Regions from separate parts of the Peribacillus sp. NPDC101481 genome, predicted to be linked through region 3. Evidence: riboswitches for the same ligand, from Rfam matches in the RefSeq annotation. Region 3 holds a riboswitch; each other region holds the start of a gene.
What was found. A riboswitch is a leader RNA that binds a small molecule or an ion and turns the genes downstream of it on or off. The one in region 3 is predicted to bind S-adenosylmethionine.
Positions count from the first base shown of each region.

Region 1 (7,222 bases), on a different contig from region 3:
CAATTCAGTTGGTCAGGAGAATTCAAATGGCTAAACGGAAAGTGCCCAAAAATCAATCTGAACCCAAAACTAAATGGCAACATTTATTGGATATTCCCAATCAGCCAATGCCTGAAATGGGACTGACTCCGAAAATAGCGGTGTGGAAAAAAAACAAATCAACGCTTTGGTTTTATCCCTCAGCACAAAAAAAATATGATGTACCGGTTTTTCTTATATATTCACTAATCAATACTCCTTTGATTCTTGATTTATCTCCGGGGAATAGTTTAATAGAATCTTTTGTAAATGAAGGTTTTGATGTGTATTTGCTTGATTTTGGAAGCCCGGGCTTTGAAGATGGTGACATATCGATCGAAGATTATATCGTCGATTATATTCAAAAAGGAGTACAGCGTGCATTACGTCACTCTGGAGCATCAGAAATTACAGTCATGGGGTTTTGCCTCGGAGGTACAATAGCCGCAATATATGCTGCCATTGCAGACGAGCCCATCAAGAATTTGATACTTTCCGTGACCCCGGTGGATTTCAGTGGCTCGGAATTTTTTGATCAATGGCAGGAAGCGTTAAAAGAAGGAACAGCGGATTTTGACGAGACAATAGATATTTATCAAACGATTCCAGCCAGTGCTGTTAAATATGGAATTCGTTTAATTACATCACCTATCTATATATCACCGTATTTATCGTTATTGAATCAAGCGGATGATGAGGAATACGTTAAGAATTGGCGCCGCTTCAATGCGTGGGTAAATGGGCATGTGCCTCTATCCGGCGCAGTTGCCAAACAAATAACCAAAGACCTCTTGATAAAAAATCGCTTGGTTAATGGTGGTTTTAAGGTAAGGGGGAAAAAAGCGAAGCTATCGAAAATTAATGCTAGTGTTTTGGTCATTGCAAGTAAGTATGATCGATTGGTCCCACAGGAAATGATTTATCCGGTAATGGAGCATTTAACATGTAAGGATAAGACATATAGCCTACTGAAAAGTGGACATGCTGCTAAACAATATTCCGGTGGACTTCCATATTATTTGAAGGAATGGCTACCTGGGCGTTCTTCACCAATTCAATAGGTTAGTGGGGGGAAGTGAAATGTACATGTTTAACGCCAGTGAGGAAATCAAAATCATGCCGGTTGTAGAATATATAGGCTTTGCGGCATTTATATTTTCAAGATTTTTTGCAACATTTCCGGATTACTAAAGTGAAATAAATGAAAGGGCTGGCTTGGTATTTAGAGCCAGCCCCTATTGTCTCATTCATAATATTTCACTCGTTCTTCTAGTGGTGAGAAGTCTTTATCGCCAGGCTCTGCAGTGGGTTTTCCAAAGGGCATCTGAGCGATGAGTTTCCAATCGCGTGATATATCCCATGTCTTTCTCACTTCGTCATCGATTAAAGGATTATAATGCTGAAGGCTTGCACCAAACCCCTCAATTTCCAAGGAAGTCCATACGACAAATTGTAAAATGGCAGACGATTGGTTCGACCAAATCGGAAAGTTTTCGGCATACGTTTTGAATTGATCTTGAAGCCTTGTTATAATGGCCTGGTCTTCAAAGAATAAAACCGTACCATAACCATTTATAAATGATTTCATTTTTTCTTCCGTTTTTTCGAAATCTTTGTCACCGACAGCTTTTCTTAATGTGTTTTTCGTGATATCCCATAATTGGTCGTGGCTTTGACCAGTTAAAACAATCACTCTTGCACTTTGGGAATTGAAAGCGGAAGGGGAATATTGAACGGCATGATCGATAACTTCTTTAATCCTTTTATTAGGGACAACATGTTCCTTGCTAAGGGAATAATAAGAGCGTCTATCTTCAATTGCGCTAAAAAAGTCCTTAGCCATACATCATACCTCCATTCATTATACCGACTTATTTTGACCTGATTTTATTATTTTATGAAAAGTGGATACGGGTGAAATTATTTGTCTGAAAATGGTTGACAAATTTATCGTTATCATTTATCTTTAAATCAAGATATTTGTATTAAAAGTATTATATGTTTAGTTAAATATCTCGATTTCGAGATATTGTTTACGGATTAATTCCTCTCCTTAAGGGGAGATTTATAAAGAAAAGATAGGAGTGGTACGGATGGAATTAAAAGGATTACATCATGTTTCGGCGATTACAGCTAAAGCGGGAAATAACTTTGATTTCTACACAAAAGTCTTAGGGATGCGATTAATCAAAAAAACGGTGAATCAAGATGATGTTCGTGTGTATCACTTATTTTATGGAGATCAAATTGGTTCTCCGGGTACGGAATTGACGTTTTTTGAAATTCCCAATGCTGCCCGCACTCATGAGGGAAACAATAGCATTTCTGAAATTTCTTTAAGGGTGAGAGATGATGAAGCTCTAGGATATTGGAAAAAACGGTTTGTGGAATTCAATGTTGAGCATGATGAAATATCGAACCGTTTTGAAAGGAAGGTGCTTTCTTTTAAAGATCCTGAAGGGCAGAGGCTACTTCTGGTTTCCGATCAGGATAATAACGGTGTTCAAGGGGGATCACCATGGGATGGAAGCCCGGTACCGCAAGAGTTTTCCATCCTTGGATTAGGACCGGTAAAACTTACTGTACCTAATATTGAACTAACAGAAAGTGTTCTCTCCGAGGTATTGGGGTTCAGGAAAACAGGCACATACCCATCTGCAATTAGGGGGCAAAATCCAATTGTCGTTTATGAGACAGGTGAGGGAGGAACAGGAGCGGAACTTCATATTGAAGAAAGGAATGACATTCCTCGGGAAAGGTTGGGGAGGGGTGGAGTACACCATGTTGCCTTTCGGGTGGATAATGAAGAAGAACTTAGAAAATGGATAGAAAAAATTAGTGAATCAAAATTCGTGAACTCTGGATATGTGGACCGCTTTTATTTTCGTTCACTTTATTTTAGGGAGCCGAATGGAATATTATTTGAACTAGCTACTGATGGACCTGGATTTGCAGTTGATGAAGCAGAGCAGCACCTAGGTGAGAACCTTGCCCTGCCGCCATTTTTAGAATCAAAAAGAAAAGATATTGAATCGAATTTAAAACCACTGAATACAAAATCAACTAATTAATCAAGGGGAAAGGAAGGAATCGGCATGCAAAAGCAAAATGCAGGAATACATCATATAACCGCAATTGTAGGCAATCCTCAAGAGAATGTGGATTTTTATGCTGGAGTGCTGGGAATGCGTATGGTGAAGAAAACCGTTAATTTTGATGATCCAGGCACCTATCACTTATATTTCGGAGATGAATCAGGTTCACCGGGCACTATCATCACTTTCTTTCCTTGGCCTGGGGCATACCGAGGGACAATTGGCTCCGGACAAGTGGGGATAACAACATATGCCATTCCGGAAGGTTCATTGGGCTTCTGGGAAACGCGCTTGGGTAAATTTAATATTGACTTTGAAAAGATCTCACGCTTCGGCGAGGATTATCTGGGATTTCAGGACCCACATGGATTGCAACTTGAACTGGTTGAGCGTAAAGAAGGTAAAAATAGCGAGTGGTCATTCGGCGGTGTACCAGCTGATAAGGCAATCAAGGGATTCGGCGGTGCTGTATTATTGACGTCTAAACCGATCAAAACGATGGAACTTTTAGAGGAAGTGATGGGTTTGCAAAAGATGGGGGAAGAGGGCGATTTCATTCGCTTCAAATCCACATCGGACATCGGAAATTTGATAGATGTTAAAAAAACGGTTTTGCCAAATGGGAAAATCGGAGTGGGAACTGTCCATCATCTTGCATGGCGTGCAAGCGATAATGAAGATCATAAAGAATGGAGGGAACATATCGCAAACCATGGCTATGGCGTGACACCCTTTAAAGACCGCCAATACTTCGATGCCATTTATTTCAGGGAAGATGGAGGCATACTCTTTGAAGTTGCCACAGATCCACCTGGCTTTGCTCATGATGAAACGAAGGAAACGATGGGTAGTAAATTAATGCTGCCGCCATGGCTTGAAGAAAAAAGGGAAATTATGGAGAAAACGTTACTGCCGGCAGTGCCGAGGGTACTAGAGGAGGATAAATGATGAAGCATATTTTTCAAAAAGGAAGTAATCCAGATGCACCGTTGCTTTTGCTTTTACATGGCACTGGAGGAAGGGAAACGGATCTTTTGCCATTATCGGAGATGGTTTCACCGGGATCATCCGTACTCAGCGTACGGGGAAATGTACTTGAAAACGGAATGCCCCGTTATTTCCGCCGGCTGGCTGAAGGAGTTTTTGATGAAGAAGATTTGATTTTCCGTACGAAGGAGCTTTATGACTTCTTGGAATCAGCGTCCGGACAATATGACTTCGATCGTGACAGAGTGGTGGCATTAGGTTATTCTAATGGTGCAAACATAGCAGCAAGTTTGATGTTCCATTTCGAAGGGGCATTAAAAGGAGCGATTTTTCATCATCCAATGGTGCCTAGACGCGGGATTGCTTTGCCGTCCCTATCGGATATACCTGTATTCATTGCTGCAGGTAAAAACGATCCGATTTGCCCCGCAGCAGAAACTGATGAACTTAATCGGATTTTACTGCAAGCGGGTGCTGCGGTGGACGTTCACTGGGAAAATTACGGTCATCAGTTAACACGTTCAGAGGTTGATGCAGCAAGTTCATGGTTTCAAAAGAACTTTTTATAAGAATGAGAGGGATGAAGATGATTTCAGTAAATCCTGAAAGTCTTACAGAACGGGAAAATTATAAGTTTTTGACTGGAAGCATCATACCGAGACCAATAGCCCTGGTCACGACACAATCCGAAACCGGTACAATCAATATAGCGCCGTTCAGTTTTTTTAACATAGTCAGTTCCAATCCTCCGATGATTTCCATTTCTGTTCAACGGAAAGAAGGAGTTTTGAAGGACACGGCCCGAAATGCAATTCAAACAGGTGAATTCGTTGTTCATATCACTGATGAAGACAATGTTGCTGATGCAAATCGAACGGCCAAGGAACTCCCGTCTGACGAAAGTGAATTGGGTCTTACCAATTTCACTCAGGCTGTTAGTGATAAGGTGTCGGTACCAGGATTGCAAGAAGCGAAGGTACGCTTTGAATGCACATTGGAGCATGCGATACCTTTGGCAGGTTCCAAGAATAAACCTGGTTGTGATTTATTGATAGGGAAAATAGTCTGCTATCATATAGAGCAGGAGATTTACCATAATGGCCGAATTGACCAGAATGGGCTAAAACCTGTAGCAAGATTAGCGGGTCATACTTATACAAAACTAGGAGAATTATTTGAAATTGAAAGACCTTAAGGAATATAAGAAAAATGGCGTCATCTTTTAAGGTGTCGTCATTTTTTAAAAATTTTTCCCGGTTAGCATTATTTACAATTCTATAATGTAAGCGACTGTTCCAAAAACAAGTTCATATCTATGCCAACGGTGCGTTGATCGTTTGGATTTTAAAGGAAGTCTTTACAAACCGAAACAAAACTTGACAATTTTTTCATAGATTGATAAAGTTATAAAAAAATAATTTCTTATCCAGAGAGGTGGAGGGACTGGCCCTATGAAACCTCAGCAACAGGTCTGCAATGACACTGTGCTAATTCCAGGGGGTGAAACCTTGATAGATAAGACCGTAAGTGTTTATTTGTCAGTAACGCACTCTTTTTTAGAGTGCGTTTTCGTTTTTTCTGGATGCAAGATAAAGGAGAGTAAGAATGGAGAACAAAAGGAAGCATGATTTTCAAAGGAAAATGCAGGCACGGCATATAATAATGCTATCGCTTGGCGGGGTGATTGGAACAGGTTTATTCTTAAGTTCGGGTTATACGATTCAACAGGCAGGCCCGTTTGGCACCATCCTTTCGTATCTGATTGGGGCATTAGTGGTTTATCTAGTCATGCTATGTCTAGGGGAACTGGCAGTACATATGCCCGAGACAGGTGCGTTTCATAGCTACTCAGCTAAATACATAGGTCCTGGGACAGGGTATACAGTAGCCTGGTTGTATTGGCTAACTTGGACAGTTGCACTTGGTTCGGAATTCACGGCTGCAGGATTGTTGATGCAGAGATGGTTTCCATCAATCAATGTCTGGATATGGAGTGCACTATTTGCCATATTGGTTTTGGCATTAAATGCGTGGACCGTTAAATTTTTCGCTGAATCCGAATTCTGGTTTGCGTCTATAAAGGTATTTGCCATTGTGATTTTCATTATTTTGGGAGCAGCGGCAATGCTAGGTTTCATTCCAATAATTCATTCACAATCCGCTCCGTTATTCTCCAATTTTACAAGTGAAGGTTTATTTCCGAATGGTGCTTTTGCCATTATAATGACGATGCTTGCGGTGAATTTCGCATTCTCTGGAACTGAATTAATTGGAATTGCAGCTGGAGAAACTGTGAATCCAGAAAAAACGATACCAAAGGCAATCCGTATGACATTATGGAGATTGATTATCTTTTTTGTAGGAACCATCGTTGTATTATCCGCATTATTGCCTATTTCGGATGCAAGCGTATTAGAAAGCCCCTTTGTGGCAGTTCTTGAACGGATTGGTGTGCCATATGCAGCGGATATTATGAACTTTGTTATATTAACTGCCATTTTGTCTGCTGCAAACTCAGGACTGTATGCGGCATCCAGAATGCTTTGGTCACTTGCAGATAAGGAAACTATATCACCAATATTTGCAAAATTGACAAAACGGGGAGTTCCGATAAATGCAGTCCTTTTCAGTATGTTGGGCGGCTGCTTAGCCCTGTTTTCGAGTATTATTGCACCGGATACTGTTTACATAGTGCTTGTATCCATTTCTGGACTAGCCGTTGTTGTAGTTTGGATGAGTATTAGCATGTCGCAATTTCTATTTCGCAGACGATATATAAACGAAGGAAATTCAGTAAATGACTTAGCTTATCGAACGCCATTATATCCACTCGTACCAATCGTTTCTTTTATGCTATGCCTAGCTTCTTGCATAGGAATTGCATTTGATCCTACACAACGAATTGCACTATATTGTGGCATTCCATTTATTTTGATTTGCTATGGAAGTTATTATCTGACACAAAACCATAAAGGAAAGAGGAGTAGATCATGAACATTAAAACTAACCCAATTGACGCTATTTTACGAGATCATTCAGTCATGATTTTAGACGGAGCTTTAGCTACAGAGCTAGAGAGGCATGGATGTGATTTGGACGACCCGCTCTGGTCTGCACGTGTA
Region 1 is NZ_JBIWNJ010000001.1:321,756-328,977, reverse strand. Features, by position in the region: gene ACIROD_RS01480 (hypothetical protein) at 1-34, shown strand, start outside; gene ACIROD_RS01475 (alpha/beta fold hydrolase) at 27-1,079, shown strand; gene ACIROD_RS01470 (nitroreductase family protein) at 1,262-1,861, opposite strand; gene ACIROD_RS01465 (ring-cleaving dioxygenase) at 2,112-3,089, shown strand; gene ACIROD_RS01460 (ring-cleaving dioxygenase) at 3,114-4,061, shown strand; gene ACIROD_RS01455 (alpha/beta hydrolase) at 4,061-4,669, shown strand; gene ACIROD_RS01450 (flavin reductase family protein) at 4,687-5,295, shown strand; SAM riboswitch class I at 5,520-5,622, shown strand; gene mmuP (S-methylmethionine permease) at 5,706-7,094, shown strand; gene mmuM (homocysteine S-methyltransferase) at 7,091-7,222, shown strand, end outside.
Region 1: another riboswitch for S-adenosylmethionine. It lies ahead of mmuP (S-methylmethionine permease); the one in region 3 lies ahead of ACIROD_RS21560 (5-methyltetrahydropteroyltriglutamate--homocysteine S-methyltransferase).

Region 2 (7,222 bases), on a different contig from region 3:
AAGAGATCTTTGGACGGAATTTCATGTATTTCTTCATTCAAGGTACGACTGCCCTGATCTTGATACTTGCGGCCAATACTGGCTATTCGGCTTTCCCTCTGCTTGCGGTAAATCTTGCGAAGGATAAATTCATACCAAGGGCGTTTACGATCAGAGGGGACCGATTAGGGTATTCCAATGGAATCATCATACTGGGACTTGCATCCATCATCTTGATTGTCGCATTTGAAGGACATACTGAAAATCTCATTCCGCTTTATGCGGTAGGGGTATTCATTCCATTTACGTTGTCCCAGACTGGCATGATCGTTAAATGGGTTCGCGAAAAGCCAAAAGGCTGGATGATGAAATTAACCATAAATTCAATTGGTGCCATAATTAGCTTTATCGTCACGATGATATTCTTTTTAACCAAATTTACTCAGGTTTGGCCTGTTTTGATTTTTTTACCTATCATCATTTTAATTTTTCATCGGATTAAAAAGCATTATGAAGCAGTTGGTGACCAACTAAGGATTACAACATGCGAGCCGATCTTACCAATTGAAGGAAATATCATTATCGTACCTGTGGCAGGTATAACTCATGTGGTTGAGAACTCTTTAAATTATGCAAAATCGCTCTCAGCAAATCAGGTCATTGCCGTTTATGTTGCTTTTGAAAGAGAAGATGAAAAGAAATTCGGAGAAAAGTGGAAAAAGTGGCAGCCGGATGTCAGGCTCGTTACACTGAATTCTTATTATAGAAGTATCATTCAGCCACTAACTAAATTTGTGGATACAGTTGAACATAAGGCGAGTGAATCCAATTATAAAGTTACGGTGGTCATCCCCCAATTCATTCCGAAGAAGGGCTGGCACAATATACTTCATAACCAATCAAGTTTACTGATTCGCGCCTACTTACTTTATAAAAGAAATGTGGTTGTAACGACAGTGCCATATCATTTGAAGAAATAAGTTCCATATCTATAACTGGAAGCAAACCTGCATAAGGTTTGCTTTTTTTATAATCTTATAAAGGGAAAGACCGCAGTACAGCTGTCTTTTCTCCAACTAAACGCTCCCGATATTATTAGCATCGGAAGCCTTCTTTGTGTTGAACACTATTTTTGCAAAAATACTTCATAAAATTACCAAGGGTCAATTCAAATAAAGCGAACATATTAAAAAGAAGACAAAATGAAATTTATTAGCTTTGAACTTACATATATGGGGGTTGAATATGGATATATTATTAGCTCTCTTGCCGGCACTATTCTGGGGAAGCATCGTTTTATTTAATGTGAAACTCGGGGGTGGGCCATATAGTCAAACACTGGGTACAACCATTGGCGCATTGATTTTTTCAATAGGTGTTTATATTTTTGCCGATATTAAGTTGTCATTTCTCGTGTTTGGAGTCGGGGTTGTCTCTGGATTGTTTTGGGCCGTTGGACAAGCTAATCAGCTTAAGAGCATTGATTTAATGGGAGTATCCAAAACGATGCCGATATCTACTGGAATGCAGCTCATTTCAACGACTTTATTCGGGGTCATCGTTTTTAACGAATGGTCCACAATGAAAGCGATCATTTTAGGCGTCTTGGCATTAGTTTTCATTATTATAGGAATCGTCTTGACCTCACTGGAGGATAAAGAATCAAAAGAGGGCAAATCGGGAAACTTGAAGAAAGGAATTGTTATTCTCCTCATCTCGACATTCGGTTATTTGGTTTATGTGGTCGTGGCCCGTCTTTTCGATGTTGATGGATGGTCAGCGTTGTTCCCTCAAGCGATAGGGATGGTGATAGGCGGTCTGTTATTGACTTTTAAACATAAACCGTTTAATAAATATACGATTCGCAATATCATTCCGGGATTGATATGGGCTGCAGGGAATATGTTTTTATTCATATCCCAGCCCCGTGTGGGAGTGGCCACTAGTTTTTCCCTTTCGCAAATGGGCATTGTCATCTCAACTCTCGGCGGGATCATCATTTTACGTGAAAAGAAAACGAAACGCCAACTAATTGGAATCATAATCGGAATTATCTTGATCATCATTGCTGGGATTATGCTCGGGATGGCAAAAAGTTAATTGGAGGGTGATTAAATGTATACAGATTTAGAAGGTAAGGTCGTTGTTATAACCGGTTCATCCACTGGTTTAGGGAAAGCGATGGCCATTCGCTTTGCCAAGGAAAAGGCAAAGGTCGTGGTTAATTATCGCACTAAATCAGAGGAAGCGGATAGTGTAATGGAGGAAATCAAAACAAATGGCGGGGAAGCAATTGCAGTAAAAGGCGATGTCACCGTTGAAGAAGATGTGATTAATCTTGTTCAATCAGCGATAAAGAATTTCGGGAAACTCGATATATTCATCAATAATGCAGGAATTGAAAATCCGGTTCCGTCTCACGAGATGCCGTTAAGCGACTGGAATAGGGTAATCAATACCAACTTAACGGGAAATTTCTTGGGCTGCCGTGAAGCTATCAAGTATTTTGTCGAGAACGACATTAAAGGGAATGTTATAAACATGTCCAGTGTACATGAGATGATTCCCTGGCCTTTATTCGTTCACTATGCAGCAAGCAAGGGCGGGGTGAAGCTGCTTACGGAGACACTGGCTCTTGAATATGCACCAAAGGGAATCCGTGTGAACAGCATTGGTCCTGGAGCCATCGCCACGCCAATTAATGCCGACAAGCTTGAAGATCCCGAAAAGAAAAAGGATCTTGAAAGCATGATTCCGATGGGGTATATCGGAAAGCCTGAAGAAATTGCTGCGGTTGCTGCATGGCTGGCATCTTCAGAGTCCAGTTATGTAACGGGCATCACTCTATTCGCTGACGGAGGAATGACGAAATACCCTGCATTCCAGGCGGGAAGAGGATGAATTTTGTTTAATGATGCAAAAAGACTCCCAGCAGGCTCAAACCTGCTGGGAGTCTTTTTTTAAGCATTAACGAGTATGATGATTATACCAGCTAATGAAATTATCGACGACCGTATCGATAAACTGGACAGTCGACTCATGTGTAAGCCTGCCTTCGTTATCGATTTTGTCATGCACTGCACCAACATATACTTCATTCCCTGGAAGGAGTGGGGAGGCGATGCCTATTGCGAATAAGATTTCACGCAAATGCAATTGAGCTTTAACCGTTCCTAATTGCCCCATTGAAGCACCCATGATCCATGATGGTTTGCCGATCAAGACTTTATCGACACGTGATAACCAATCGATTGCATTGCCCAATACACCTGGAATCGTACCGTTGTATTCAGGAGTTACCCACAAAACTGCATCTGCTTCGGCCACTTTGCTTTTAAATTCTTTTACAACTGATGGAGGGTCATTTTCAATATCTTGATCATAAAAAGGTAAATCCCGAATGTTCAATATTTCAAGATCGAACCGATCTTGATATCTAGATTGAATATATTTGGCAAGCTTAAGGTTGTAAGACTCTTTACGGATACTTCCCACTATTGCAACAACTTTCATCTTCAATACCTCCAATGATTTTTATAATGGATAATCATGTAAATGTATTCCACTTACCTATTATAATTGGAATGTAAATGAAAGGGAAAAAGGATGCTTGGGAAAAAGTTGAGTTAGAGCTTAATAAACAAATTCCTCTCGAACATTCATTCACTTAGGGTTACCCTGCAAAGTTAGACTCGAAAATTAAATAGATTTGTTTGTGCCAATCCAATCCCCATTACTAGAACTCACCAAACAATATTGCATTTGTTTTTAATTTAATATTATGGCCATTCCTATAGGGATTAAGGAAAAATCCTTTCAGAGAAAATGAAATAAGACGCTTGAAAAAGTAAATAATGAAATATCATGAAGACCGTAAGTGAAATGTGTTTTTTTTGCTTGAAAACTATTTCACTAAAATGACAGGAGAGGATGAAGTTGATCTTTCGTACCATTGATACGGACAAAGATAAAGATATTATCGTTAAATTCAGGAAAGATTCCTTTGTTGTAAGTTTTGGATCTGAGGCAGGTTTTGGAGATGAAAATACATATCTGCAACGAATGGAAGAAAGGGTCCGCAAATTCCCGGGGGGACAGGTGATCATTGAAAAGGACCAAGTACCGATTGGGCAAATGGAACTTCGAATTCGGGCGTATGAAGGAACTGAGATCGGCTATGTAGATTTATTTTATCTTATTCCCGGATACCGCAGTAAAGGCCTTGGCAAGGAATTGGTTCGCTATGCAGAAAACTTTTTCGGGCGATTTAATGTATCCGAATATCATTTAAGGGTTTCTCCGGATAATCAAAGGGCGATTCGCTTATATAAGAATTCAGGCATGATGAAGATAAGGGAAGAAAATGAAATATACCCAGTATGGAGAATGGGCAAATCATTATAGAATATAAAATTTAACTATATTAATATAATTAAAAAGCGTCAATCACTATACTGTGAAAATATTTTAACCGATGAAAAATAGGGTTGACTTTAGAGAAATTAGAATATATAGTGAAGGACATAATTAAATATAACGTTAATTCTTATCAAGAGATGTGGAGGGACTTGGCCCTATGATACCTCGGCAGCGGGTTTTTACTTTTGTAAAAATACTGTGCTAATTCCAACGGACGAAAGTTTGAAAGATAAGAAGGAGCTTTTCTTAGATAATTAATTTAAGAGTTTACTCTTTTTTATGTCTAAAGAGGCCTCTTCTGTCTGATGACGGAAGAGGCCTCTTTTGTTTATTCAAAATGTATATGGTTATTAGGAAATTTGGTGCAATTACTCATGAGTTTCGCAGATTTACTCGTGAGTTTCGAATTTAACCCTATCATTATGAAGTTGTTGCAAAGCTCTTCTCTCTGGATAATGAATTCGTACAAATAAACAACATGGGGGGAGATTGGATGATTGAGTTTCAAAATGTTAAAAAGGTATATCAAACAAAGAAACAGACTGTCGAGGCTTTGAAGGGCATTAATTTGACAGTGGAAAAGGGGGATATATTCGGTGTAGTCGGTTATAGCGGGGCCGGGAAGAGTACGTTGATCAGGTTGGTCAATTTGCTTGAACATCCTTCAGATGGTTCGGTGATTGTTGGGGGCAAGGATTTAACCAAATTGAGCGCGAAGGAATTGCGGGCAGAAAAGAAAAAAATCGGGATGATCTTTCAGCATTTCAATTTGCTAAACTCAAAGACCGTTTTTGATAATATCGCCATGCCGCTGATTTTATCGGGAACCCCTGGTAAAGAAATCAAAAAGCGGGTAGGCGAGCTGTTGGAGTTCGTTGGCTTATCGAGCAAAGCAAAGAGTTATCCGGAACAATTATCCGGCGGTCAAAAGCAGCGGATCGGCATTGCGAGAGCATTGGCTACCAATCCATCGATCTTATTGTGTGATGAAGCTACCTCGGCATTGGATCCGCAAACAACGAGTGCTGTTCTGCAGCTCTTAAAGAAAATCAATAAAGAATACAATATTACCATTCTGCTAATCACTCATGAGATGTCTGTCATTCGGGAAATTTGCAATAAGGTAGCGGTCATGGAGGGCGGATGCGTCGTTGAACAAGGTTCGGTTTTCGAAGTTTTTGCGAAGCCGCAAACGGATATTGCAAAAAACTTCGTGAGAACGGTCATACATGACGAAATTCCACAAAGTTTCCTAAAAAGCATAGGGTCCCATATCCCGATTATTTGGAAAATTAATTTTATTGGGACTACTTCGGGTACTCCTTTGCTTTCAACCATCTCGAAGAAATATGATGTTCATTTAAGTGTTTTATCAGCCAATATTTCTGAAATTCAGGAAACGCCTTTCGGGAATTTGATCATCGAAGTGACCGGGAATAAAAATGAGGTGGACAAGGCTTATCAGTATATTAAAGATGAGGGGATTCTCGTCCAGGAGGTGCAGATAAATGGGTAATACGCTTTGGGGAATGGAAATAACGGCAGATCAGCTGTCGACAGCTTTCGGTGACACACTTTATATGGTAGCCATCTCATTGGTATTTTCCGGATTGATTGGTCTTCCGCTTGGTATCCTGCTTGTCATTACAAGAAAGGGCCATATCCTGGAGAATAAATGGGTCTTTAATGTATTGAACCCGATCATCAATATATTGCGGTCGGTTCCTTTCATCATCTTGCTAGTAGCACTTATTCCGTTTACCAGAATGATTGTAGGCAGTGCGATCGGAACGAATGCGGCCATTGTTCCGCTAATCTTTTACGCGGCTCCTTATATCGCCCGGCTTGTGGAGAACTCCCTGTTGGAAGTGGACAAAGGGATCATCGAGGCAGCTCAGGCGATGGGGGCGACGACATGGCAAATCATTTATCGTTTTTTGATTCCTGAGGGACTTAGTTCGTTGATCCTTACATTTACAACAGCGACAATCGGGCTTGTTGGATCTACGGCCATGGCAGGTGCCGTCGGTGCAGGCGGGGTCGGAGATTTAGCTTTGGCTTACGGTTATCAAAGGTTTGATACGATGACGATGATCGTCACAGTGGCGGCGCTCGTGATCATCGTTCAATTACTGCAATCCACCGGGAATTTTGTTTCAAGAAAAATCAGAAGAAGATAAAAATAACAGGAGGTAGGAGAAATGAAGAAAATCTTATTAACGATCATAGTATTGGCATTGGCCATCTTGTCTGCAGCATGCGGGAAAGAAGAAGGTGCATCAGGCGGTTCGGATGATGTGAAAACAGTAAAAGTCGGTGTCAGCAGCGGGGATACAAGAACATGGGAATACATTGTCGACATAGCGAAAGAGGAAGGGCTTAATATTGAACTGGTCACTTTCAATGATTATATCCAACCGAACCTTGCTTTAAGTGAAGGTGAAATTGATGCCAATTCATTCCAAACGGTCGCATACTTCGATGAATTCGTTCAAGACCAAAATCTGAAATTAGAGGCCATCGGGTCGACTGTCATTGCTCCTATGGGCCTTTATTCGAAAAAACATAAAGATCTCAAGGATCTTCCGGATGGCGCTACGATTGCCGTTCCGAATGAAGCAACGAACTTTGGCCGTGCACTGCTTCTTCTTCAGGAAGCTGGATTGATTACATTGAAAGAGGAATTCAATGGATCGGGATCATTGGAAATCATTAAGGAAAATCCGAAAAACTTGAAAATCCAACCTGTTGCTGCCGGCAATACACCGCGTCTATTGGATGATGCCGATGCTTCAGCCATCAATAATAACTTTGCCGTCGAAGC
Region 2 is NZ_JBIWNJ010000001.1:1,864,570-1,871,791, reverse strand. Features, by position in the region: gene ACIROD_RS09070 (APC family permease) at 1-959, shown strand, start outside; gene ACIROD_RS09065 (RhaT/GlcU family sugar-proton symporter) at 1,225-2,079, shown strand; gene ACIROD_RS09060 (glucose 1-dehydrogenase) at 2,095-2,880, shown strand; gene ACIROD_RS09055 (NADPH-dependent FMN reductase) at 2,947-3,492, opposite strand; gene ACIROD_RS09050 (GNAT family N-acetyltransferase) at 3,916-4,383, shown strand; SAM riboswitch class I at 4,523-4,634, shown strand; gene ACIROD_RS09045 (methionine ABC transporter ATP-binding protein) at 4,892-5,914, shown strand; gene ACIROD_RS09040 (methionine ABC transporter permease) at 5,928-6,578, shown strand; gene ACIROD_RS09035 (MetQ/NlpA family ABC transporter substrate-binding protein) at 6,600-7,222, shown strand, end outside.
Region 2: another riboswitch for S-adenosylmethionine. It lies ahead of ACIROD_RS09045 (methionine ABC transporter ATP-binding protein); the one in region 3 lies ahead of ACIROD_RS21560 (5-methyltetrahydropteroyltriglutamate--homocysteine S-methyltransferase).

Region 3 (7,222 bases):
ATAAACATGCTGGCTTGAGGCCAGGACAAAACAACGCAGAAATTCTTCGCACCCCCAATCGCTAAATAAAGATGTAAAGGCTATCACTTTTCCGGAATTTTTGGGAAGGAGATAGCCTGTTTTTTTTGAAGGCCGAATAAAGCAGGAGATAGGTCGAATTAATTGATGAAAGGTCGAATAAAGCAGGAGATAGGTCGAATAAAGCAGGAGATAGGTCGAATTAATTGATGAAAGGTCGAATAAAGCAGGAGATAGGTCGAATTAATTGATGGAAGGCCGAATAAAGCAGGAGGAAGGTCGAATTAATTGATGGAAGGCCGAATAAAGCAGGAGATAGGTCGAATTAATGGGTAGAAGGTCGAATAAAGCAGGAGATAGGTCGAATTAATCGATGAAAGGTCGAATAAAGCAGGAGGAAGGTCGAATTAATTGATGAAAGGTCGAATAAAGCAGGAGGAAGGTCGAATTAATTGATGGAAGGCCGAATAAAGCGGAGATAGGTTGAATTAATTGATGAAAGGTCGAATAAAGCAGGAGGAAGGTCGAATAAAGCAGGAGATAGGTCGAATTAATCGGTGGAAGGCCGGATTAAGCAGAAGAGGACAAATTATCCTCCTATCAGTTGTGGAAAGCAACATATTACCACTGTGAAAATTTACTAGTTATAACTAGTGTGGGCAGGGTATCAGAGTAGCATCCTGATAATGCTCTGGTAAGGAGGGGTGATTAAACATGTTTGGTCTCTCTGATATCATTAAATTTCTATTTTCCTTTTTTTTGATCATGCCGATCGTTACGCTGATACATTTGAGCGGGCATATTTTCTTTGTTACGATCTTTGGGGGATCAGAAAAGAAAATATTGATCGGTTGTGGTACTAAACTTTTCGCCTTTCGGAACATAGAGGTGAGGAAATATTATTTTTGGAATGGGACTTGCGAGTTCAAGGGATTGAAACATGATAATCGATTGACGAATACGCTTATATATTTAGGCGGGTCTATCTTTAATTTGGTCAGCATGCTGATCATATATAGCTTAGTGTATCAGAATATCCTGGACAGCTCGGTAATCTGGTATCAATTTATCTATTTTTCTTTCTATATTATGTTTTTCTCCTTGTTTCCGATGTATTTCGCGGACGGATCGCCTAGTGACGGGAAGGCTGCGGAATTGGCCTTGAGGAACAAGCTGGAAGATAGGGTGACGGATGATATATTTGTGAAAAAAATGGATGATGATGATAGCTGCAAGTAAAAAGGGGACGTGCTGGTGGCCGTTCTTTTTTTTGTGACCTTTCCTTAGTACGTAATTACTGAAAAAAGGCATCTGTATACATCCTAAAAGGTTGTATCAGATGCCTGATGATTTAATGGTTAAAATGGATATTCACGATATTGTGTTTGAAGGGAAATCCATTTCGTAACAGTGAATTCTTCGACAATCCATGGGCTTCCGAATCTGCCTAAACCACTCATTTTGTTCCCGCCGAATGGTATGTTCGTTCCATCATTAACGGTTTGATCATTGATGTGTGTCATTCCGCTGTCGATTTGCAACCCCAAGCGTTCGCCCTTTTCCAGATCAGAAGTGAAGATAGCCGAGCTTAAACCATAAATGGTGTCATTGGCGATATCAATGGCTTCTTCATCTGTTTCTGTTTGAATGATGGACACGACAGGGGAAAACATTTCTGTTTGTGCGATTTTATCCGAGTTCTGTACATCCCGGAAAATAGTTGGTGTCAGTACATTGCCAATGCGTTCTCCCTCAAGTGCTACATTGACCCCAGCAGCTTTAGTTTCCTCGATGATTTGTTGTACCTTTTCTAATTGACGCTCGTTCACAAGTGGTCCAATGATTGTTTTAGGATCTAATTGGTCACCAAATGGAAGAGCTTTTGCACGTTCAACGAATTTTGCAGTAAATTCTTCGTAAAGGTCTTTATGCACGATTATGCGGTTAATGCACATACAAATCTGTCCTTGGTGAATGTACTTCCCAAAAATTGCAGCATCAACGGCACGGTCCACATCTGCATCAGATAATACAATGAAAGGATTATTACCGCCGAGCTCCAGCGCAACTCGTTTTAGGTTTTTCCCTGCAATGGCCCCGATGTGCTGTCCTACAGGAGTAGAACCTGTGAAGCTGATTAATTTGGGGATCGGGTTTGTCAGCATGCCATCACCGATTTCTTCCAGGTCAGTTAGGATCATATTAAAGACGCCTTTTGGAAGACCGGCATATTCAAATGCTGCAGCAATGATGATTCCTCCAGTAAATCCAACTTGAACGTCCGGTTTGTGAACGACTGCATTTCCTAATGCAATGGCTGGTGCGATGGTTCTCATTGACAAGTTCATCGGAAAGTTAAACGGAGATATTGAAGAAATAACTCCTAGTGGCAGTCGATGTATATGATTGACTTTATGATCTATAGCTGACGGAACCTCATGCATTTGATATATTTCATCCACCATGTTAGTAGATTCTTCGACTATTTCCATAGTAAGCTGAAATTCAACATTTGCTTTAATAAGCGATCCACCCGTTTCACGGGAAATCATTTCAACGATTTCATTCCGGTTTTCCTGTAGGAATTCACCAACTTTAAGCAGGACCTGACGACGTTTTTCAGCTGATGTTTTTGCCCAACCTTTTTGAGCATTTTTTGCTATTTCAAATGATTCTTCGAGCTGTTTTGATGTAGCCAAGCTCACATTTGAAATCACGGCATTATTGTATGGGTTTAAAATATTATATCTGCGTTGACTTGAGCCTTCCATCCATTCCCCATTGATGAAGCTTTTGTTTAGATCCTTGAATTTCTCCATTTTGAACACCCCTTTATATTGTAAACAAATATATTTTACTGCTGTTTGTATCATATTTAAAATATCTATATAATTAAGTTTATATACGCTTTACATATATATCAGAGGTGCCAAAATGGATATTAGACAATTACGATATTTTCTTATTCTTGCAGAAGAAGGCCAAGTTTCCCGTGCAGCAAAAAAATTGAATATGTCACAGCCGCCATTAAGCCAGCAGCTCCGCCTTATGGAAGAAGAATTAGGGACTACTTTACTTGAGCGAAAAAGGAACGGTAAAAGTATGGAATTGACCGAAGCTGGGAGGGTACTTTACGAGAAGGCTAAGAATATGCTGCAATATTTCGAGGACTCTTTGCTCGAAGTGAAGGAAACGGGTGAGGGAATTAAAGGTACCCTTTCAGTAGGTTCCGTACTTGCCTATATGTCTTATTTACCTGATAAAATTAATGATTTTAAGAAAAAATATCCTTCCGTTTCCTTTAAAATTTTCGCAGGAGATCCATATGAAATAAGTAATTATTTGGAGAATCAGGATATTGAACTTGCCATTGTTCATTTACCTGTCGAGATGAAGGGTCTTTCCATTTTGAACATAGGACAAGTGCCGAATGTTTTTGTTGTACCTGAGGTTTGGGACAGTTTCACTTCAAAGAGTAGGGTTCATTTAAAGGATATTGAAAATATCCCATTGCTTTTAGTGCATAGGGAAAAAGGACAAGGGATTTACGAAGAAATTATCGAGGAATTTAAAAAGCGGGAAATACAGCCAAATATTTTATGCGAATGCCATGATGTAAATGTTCTGCTCTCTCTGGTTTCAGCTGGAGTTGGGGCGAGTATTGTTCCGAAATCAGCTGTTTCACCTCATATCATAAAAGGAGTGAAAGTGTTGGATATTATCGATTCTTCAATTCAATCGAATATAGCTTTGGTTTTTAGAGAAGATCGTTATCTTTCCAAAACGGCAAAACATTTTTTTGAGCTGTTTTGAAGAAAAGCTAGGCCTGCCTAATGCCTAGCTTTTACGTTACATTTAAAGATGAATCATTCCCATACTTCTTTTGCTACATCAACGACGAATTTCAGCTTTTCCCATTGCTGTTCTTCGGTCAGTTTGTTGCCGTGATGGGTGGAGGCGAAGCCGCATTGAGGGCTTAAGCATAATTGTTCGAGAGCAACGAAGTGCGAGGCTTCTTTAATGCGTGCCTTAACAGCTTCCTTGTCTTCGATTTCCCCATTTTTTGAAGTGACGACCCCCAGTACAACCTGTGCACCGCCATTTGGAATGTATTCCAATGGTTTGAAATCCCCTGAGCGTTGATCATCATATTCCAAGAAGAATCCATCTACTTTTTCCTTTGCCAATAAAGTTGGGGCGATACGGGCATAGCTTCCTTCAAACGCCCATGTCGACTGGTAGTTTCCGCGACATAGATGGGTAGTGACGATAAGGTCTTCTGGTTTTCCTTCCAATGCTCCATTAATTACGCGAAGTGCTAGATCAATTAATTGTTCCCTTGTATATTTTCCGTCTTTGAACTGGAAATCTGGAGCTGAAAGTCTGGCAATATATACATCATCCAATTGAAGATAACGCACACCTGCTTCATAAAAGGCTTTCAAAGCATGCTGATAGGCCTTGATGATATCATTTGCATAGTCTTCGATATCAGGGTAGATGTCTTCATTATGAATGCCTGCAGCAAATAATTGATTCGGACTGGGAATCGTTTGCTTGGCAACGGCACGTCCGTTCACGATTTTGTTCAATTCAATGAAATCACGAATGAAGGGATGTTCAGGATTGAATGAAACCTTCCCGGTATTGCGAACGTTATATCTCTCTGTTTCCACACCATCGAATGTGAGACCTTTTTCAGTAACATATCCCTCGATGCCATTTAAATGCTCGAGGAAGTCGAAGTGCCACCATGTTCGTCTGAACTCACCGTCCGTAACAGCCTCCAATCCAACTTCAATTTGTTTATCGACAATCCGATTGATTTCTTCGGTTTCAATTTCACGAAGCCGCTCTGCTGAAAGGGTACCCTCCCTAAATTGCTTTCTGGCAATATGTAAACGTTCCGGTCTTAATAAACTTCCGACGTGATCGGCCCTGAATGGTGCTTTCGTTAATGTGATTGACATGTTGCATTCCTTCTTTCCTTTTAAAAATAAAAAACCTCTTCTTAAAAAATAAGAAGAGGTGTTGGCAACAAAGCTATATACTCTTCTTATCTTCAAGTTTTTAAACTTCTGGAATTAGCACAGTACATGAATAGTCTGTTGCTGAGGCATCAAAGGGCCAGTCCCTCCACCTCTCTGGATAAGAGTGTCTATTAAATTAACTATGACTATACAGGTAGTTTTTATAAAGGTCAAGCGCTGGAGGTTGAATATTTCGAATATACCGTTTATTAATCGGACTGAAATGTTAACGGCATCAGGGAATCCGGCATATGCTTTGAGTGGGGAGGGAATGCAAGGATGAGTCCATTCAAAAGTGGCATACCGATAACGGTAACTGAAGCTATGATAGAGAGAATCATAAAAATGAAATCATCTTGTCAGGATATTAAAGTCGAGATTACGCCAAAGCATATTGTGCTTTCCGGAACGATGGAAGTGAAAAAAATGATGTTTAAGAGTAACGTAGCTTTCCGGATTACATTAAAACCGGTTCATGTGGAAAAAAGAACGATTTCATTTGAATTAGTGGAAATGGAACCAGTTGACAGGAATTTCATCAACCAAAGGATATTTAACAGACCGCCATTTTTTGAATTTGAAAAAAGAACGATCAAAATGAATGTTAATGCTTGGAACATCGTGAGAAAAATTCCGGTGGGCACAATTAAATCGTATGAACTTGTCGAAGGTGCATTGATAATGAAACTTTCTTTATGAGTTAAGGGATATTTTACATACAACCTTATCCGCAATCTATAAAGGGAGTGCCAGGTATGTTAGTGTTATTGTGAGATTGTCATGAAAAAAATGTGATTGATAAATCAAGCTCTTTAAAATATACTAAATAACTTGAAGTTTTGAGTTTTTCTGGGAATGAGGAGGATAATGATGGATCAAAAGATTTTGCCTGCTTCAGCAAGCATGAAGGATTTTGAAAGATTTCTAGAAAGTTCCTATGAAATAGGTGTGTTTCTTGATTTGCATATATCACAATTGAAAAATGTAAGTATGATGGCAAAACAACATAATAAGAAAATGATTTATCATGTCGATTTGATCCATGGCATAAGAAGTGATGAGTACGCGACAGAATTCATTTGTCAGGAATATAATCCCTATGGGCTGATTTCGACTAAATCAAGCGTTATATTGAAGGCGAAGCAAAAGGGGGTCATTGCCATCCAGCGAATCTTTTTAATAGACTCACATGCGCTTGAGAAAAGTTATAAGCTGGTGCAGAAAACCAAGCCGGATTATATCGAAGTATTGCCGGGCGCCATGCCATGGATGATAAAAGAAGTGAAGGAACGATTGCAGACACCGATTTTTGCAGGCGGCCTCATACGTACTTCGGATGAAGTCCTGAATGCCCTTGATGCTGGAGCTTCGTCGATCACCACATCCAAAACTGAATTATGGGATATCGTCTAATAGGGGAAAATTGAAAAAAATTACAGAAAAATAGATTAATTTTTCACAAAATATTGACAGCGTTTTCATAACCTAGTATATTTTACAGTACAAGTTAATATATGTGACGGAGACTAGGAGATTCACAACAGATCTATTCATAATTTATTTATGAAGATAGTTCTGCTGTGGATCTCCTTTTATTTGTTGGCAAGGTTTAATAATTTAACAGGGGAGGGGTTTTATCATGACTCCATTTTGGGGAGAAGTGTTAGGCACGATGATATTAGTTGTATTCGGAGCAGGTATTGGGGCTGGTTCATCCTTAAAGGGTTCCTATGCAAAGGATGCCGGATGGATTGTTGTCACGATTGCGTGGGGGTTGGCCGTTACCATGGGGGTTTTTGCAGTAGGGTCCATAAGCGGGGCACATTTAAACCCGGCGGTCACAGTAGGTTTTGCCATTATTGGAGAATTTCCTTGGAGTGATGTGCCCGGTTACATCGTTGCCCAAATGATTGGCGCAATCCTGGGCGCGACTCTAGTATTCCTGCACTATTTGCCACACTGGAAAGCTACGGATGATCCAGGAGCGAAGCTTGGTGTGTTCGCGACTTCACCTGCGATCCCGCACACATGTTCAAATCTATTAAGTGAGATGATTGGAACTTTCATCCTTGTTCTTGGATTATTATTTATAGGTGCCAATGATTTTACAGAGGGCCTAAACCCATTTGCAGTCGGGTTATTGATTGTCGTGATTGGGATGTCTCTTGGCGGAA
Region 3 is NZ_JBIWNJ010000003.1:573,882-581,103, forward strand. Features, by position in the region: gene ACIROD_RS21540 (CaiB/BaiF CoA transferase family protein) at 1-65, shown strand, start outside; gene ACIROD_RS21545 (hypothetical protein) at 733-1,257, shown strand; gene ACIROD_RS21550 (aldehyde dehydrogenase family protein) at 1,377-2,837, opposite strand; gene ACIROD_RS21555 (LysR family transcriptional regulator) at 2,953-3,831, shown strand; gene ACIROD_RS21560 (5-methyltetrahydropteroyltriglutamate--homocysteine S-methyltransferase) at 3,885-4,988, opposite strand; SAM riboswitch class I at 5,072-5,173, opposite strand; gene ACIROD_RS21565 (hypothetical protein) at 5,328-5,747, shown strand; gene ACIROD_RS21570 (glycerol-3-phosphate responsive antiterminator) at 5,919-6,461, shown strand; gene ACIROD_RS21575 (MIP/aquaporin family protein) at 6,688-7,222, shown strand, end outside.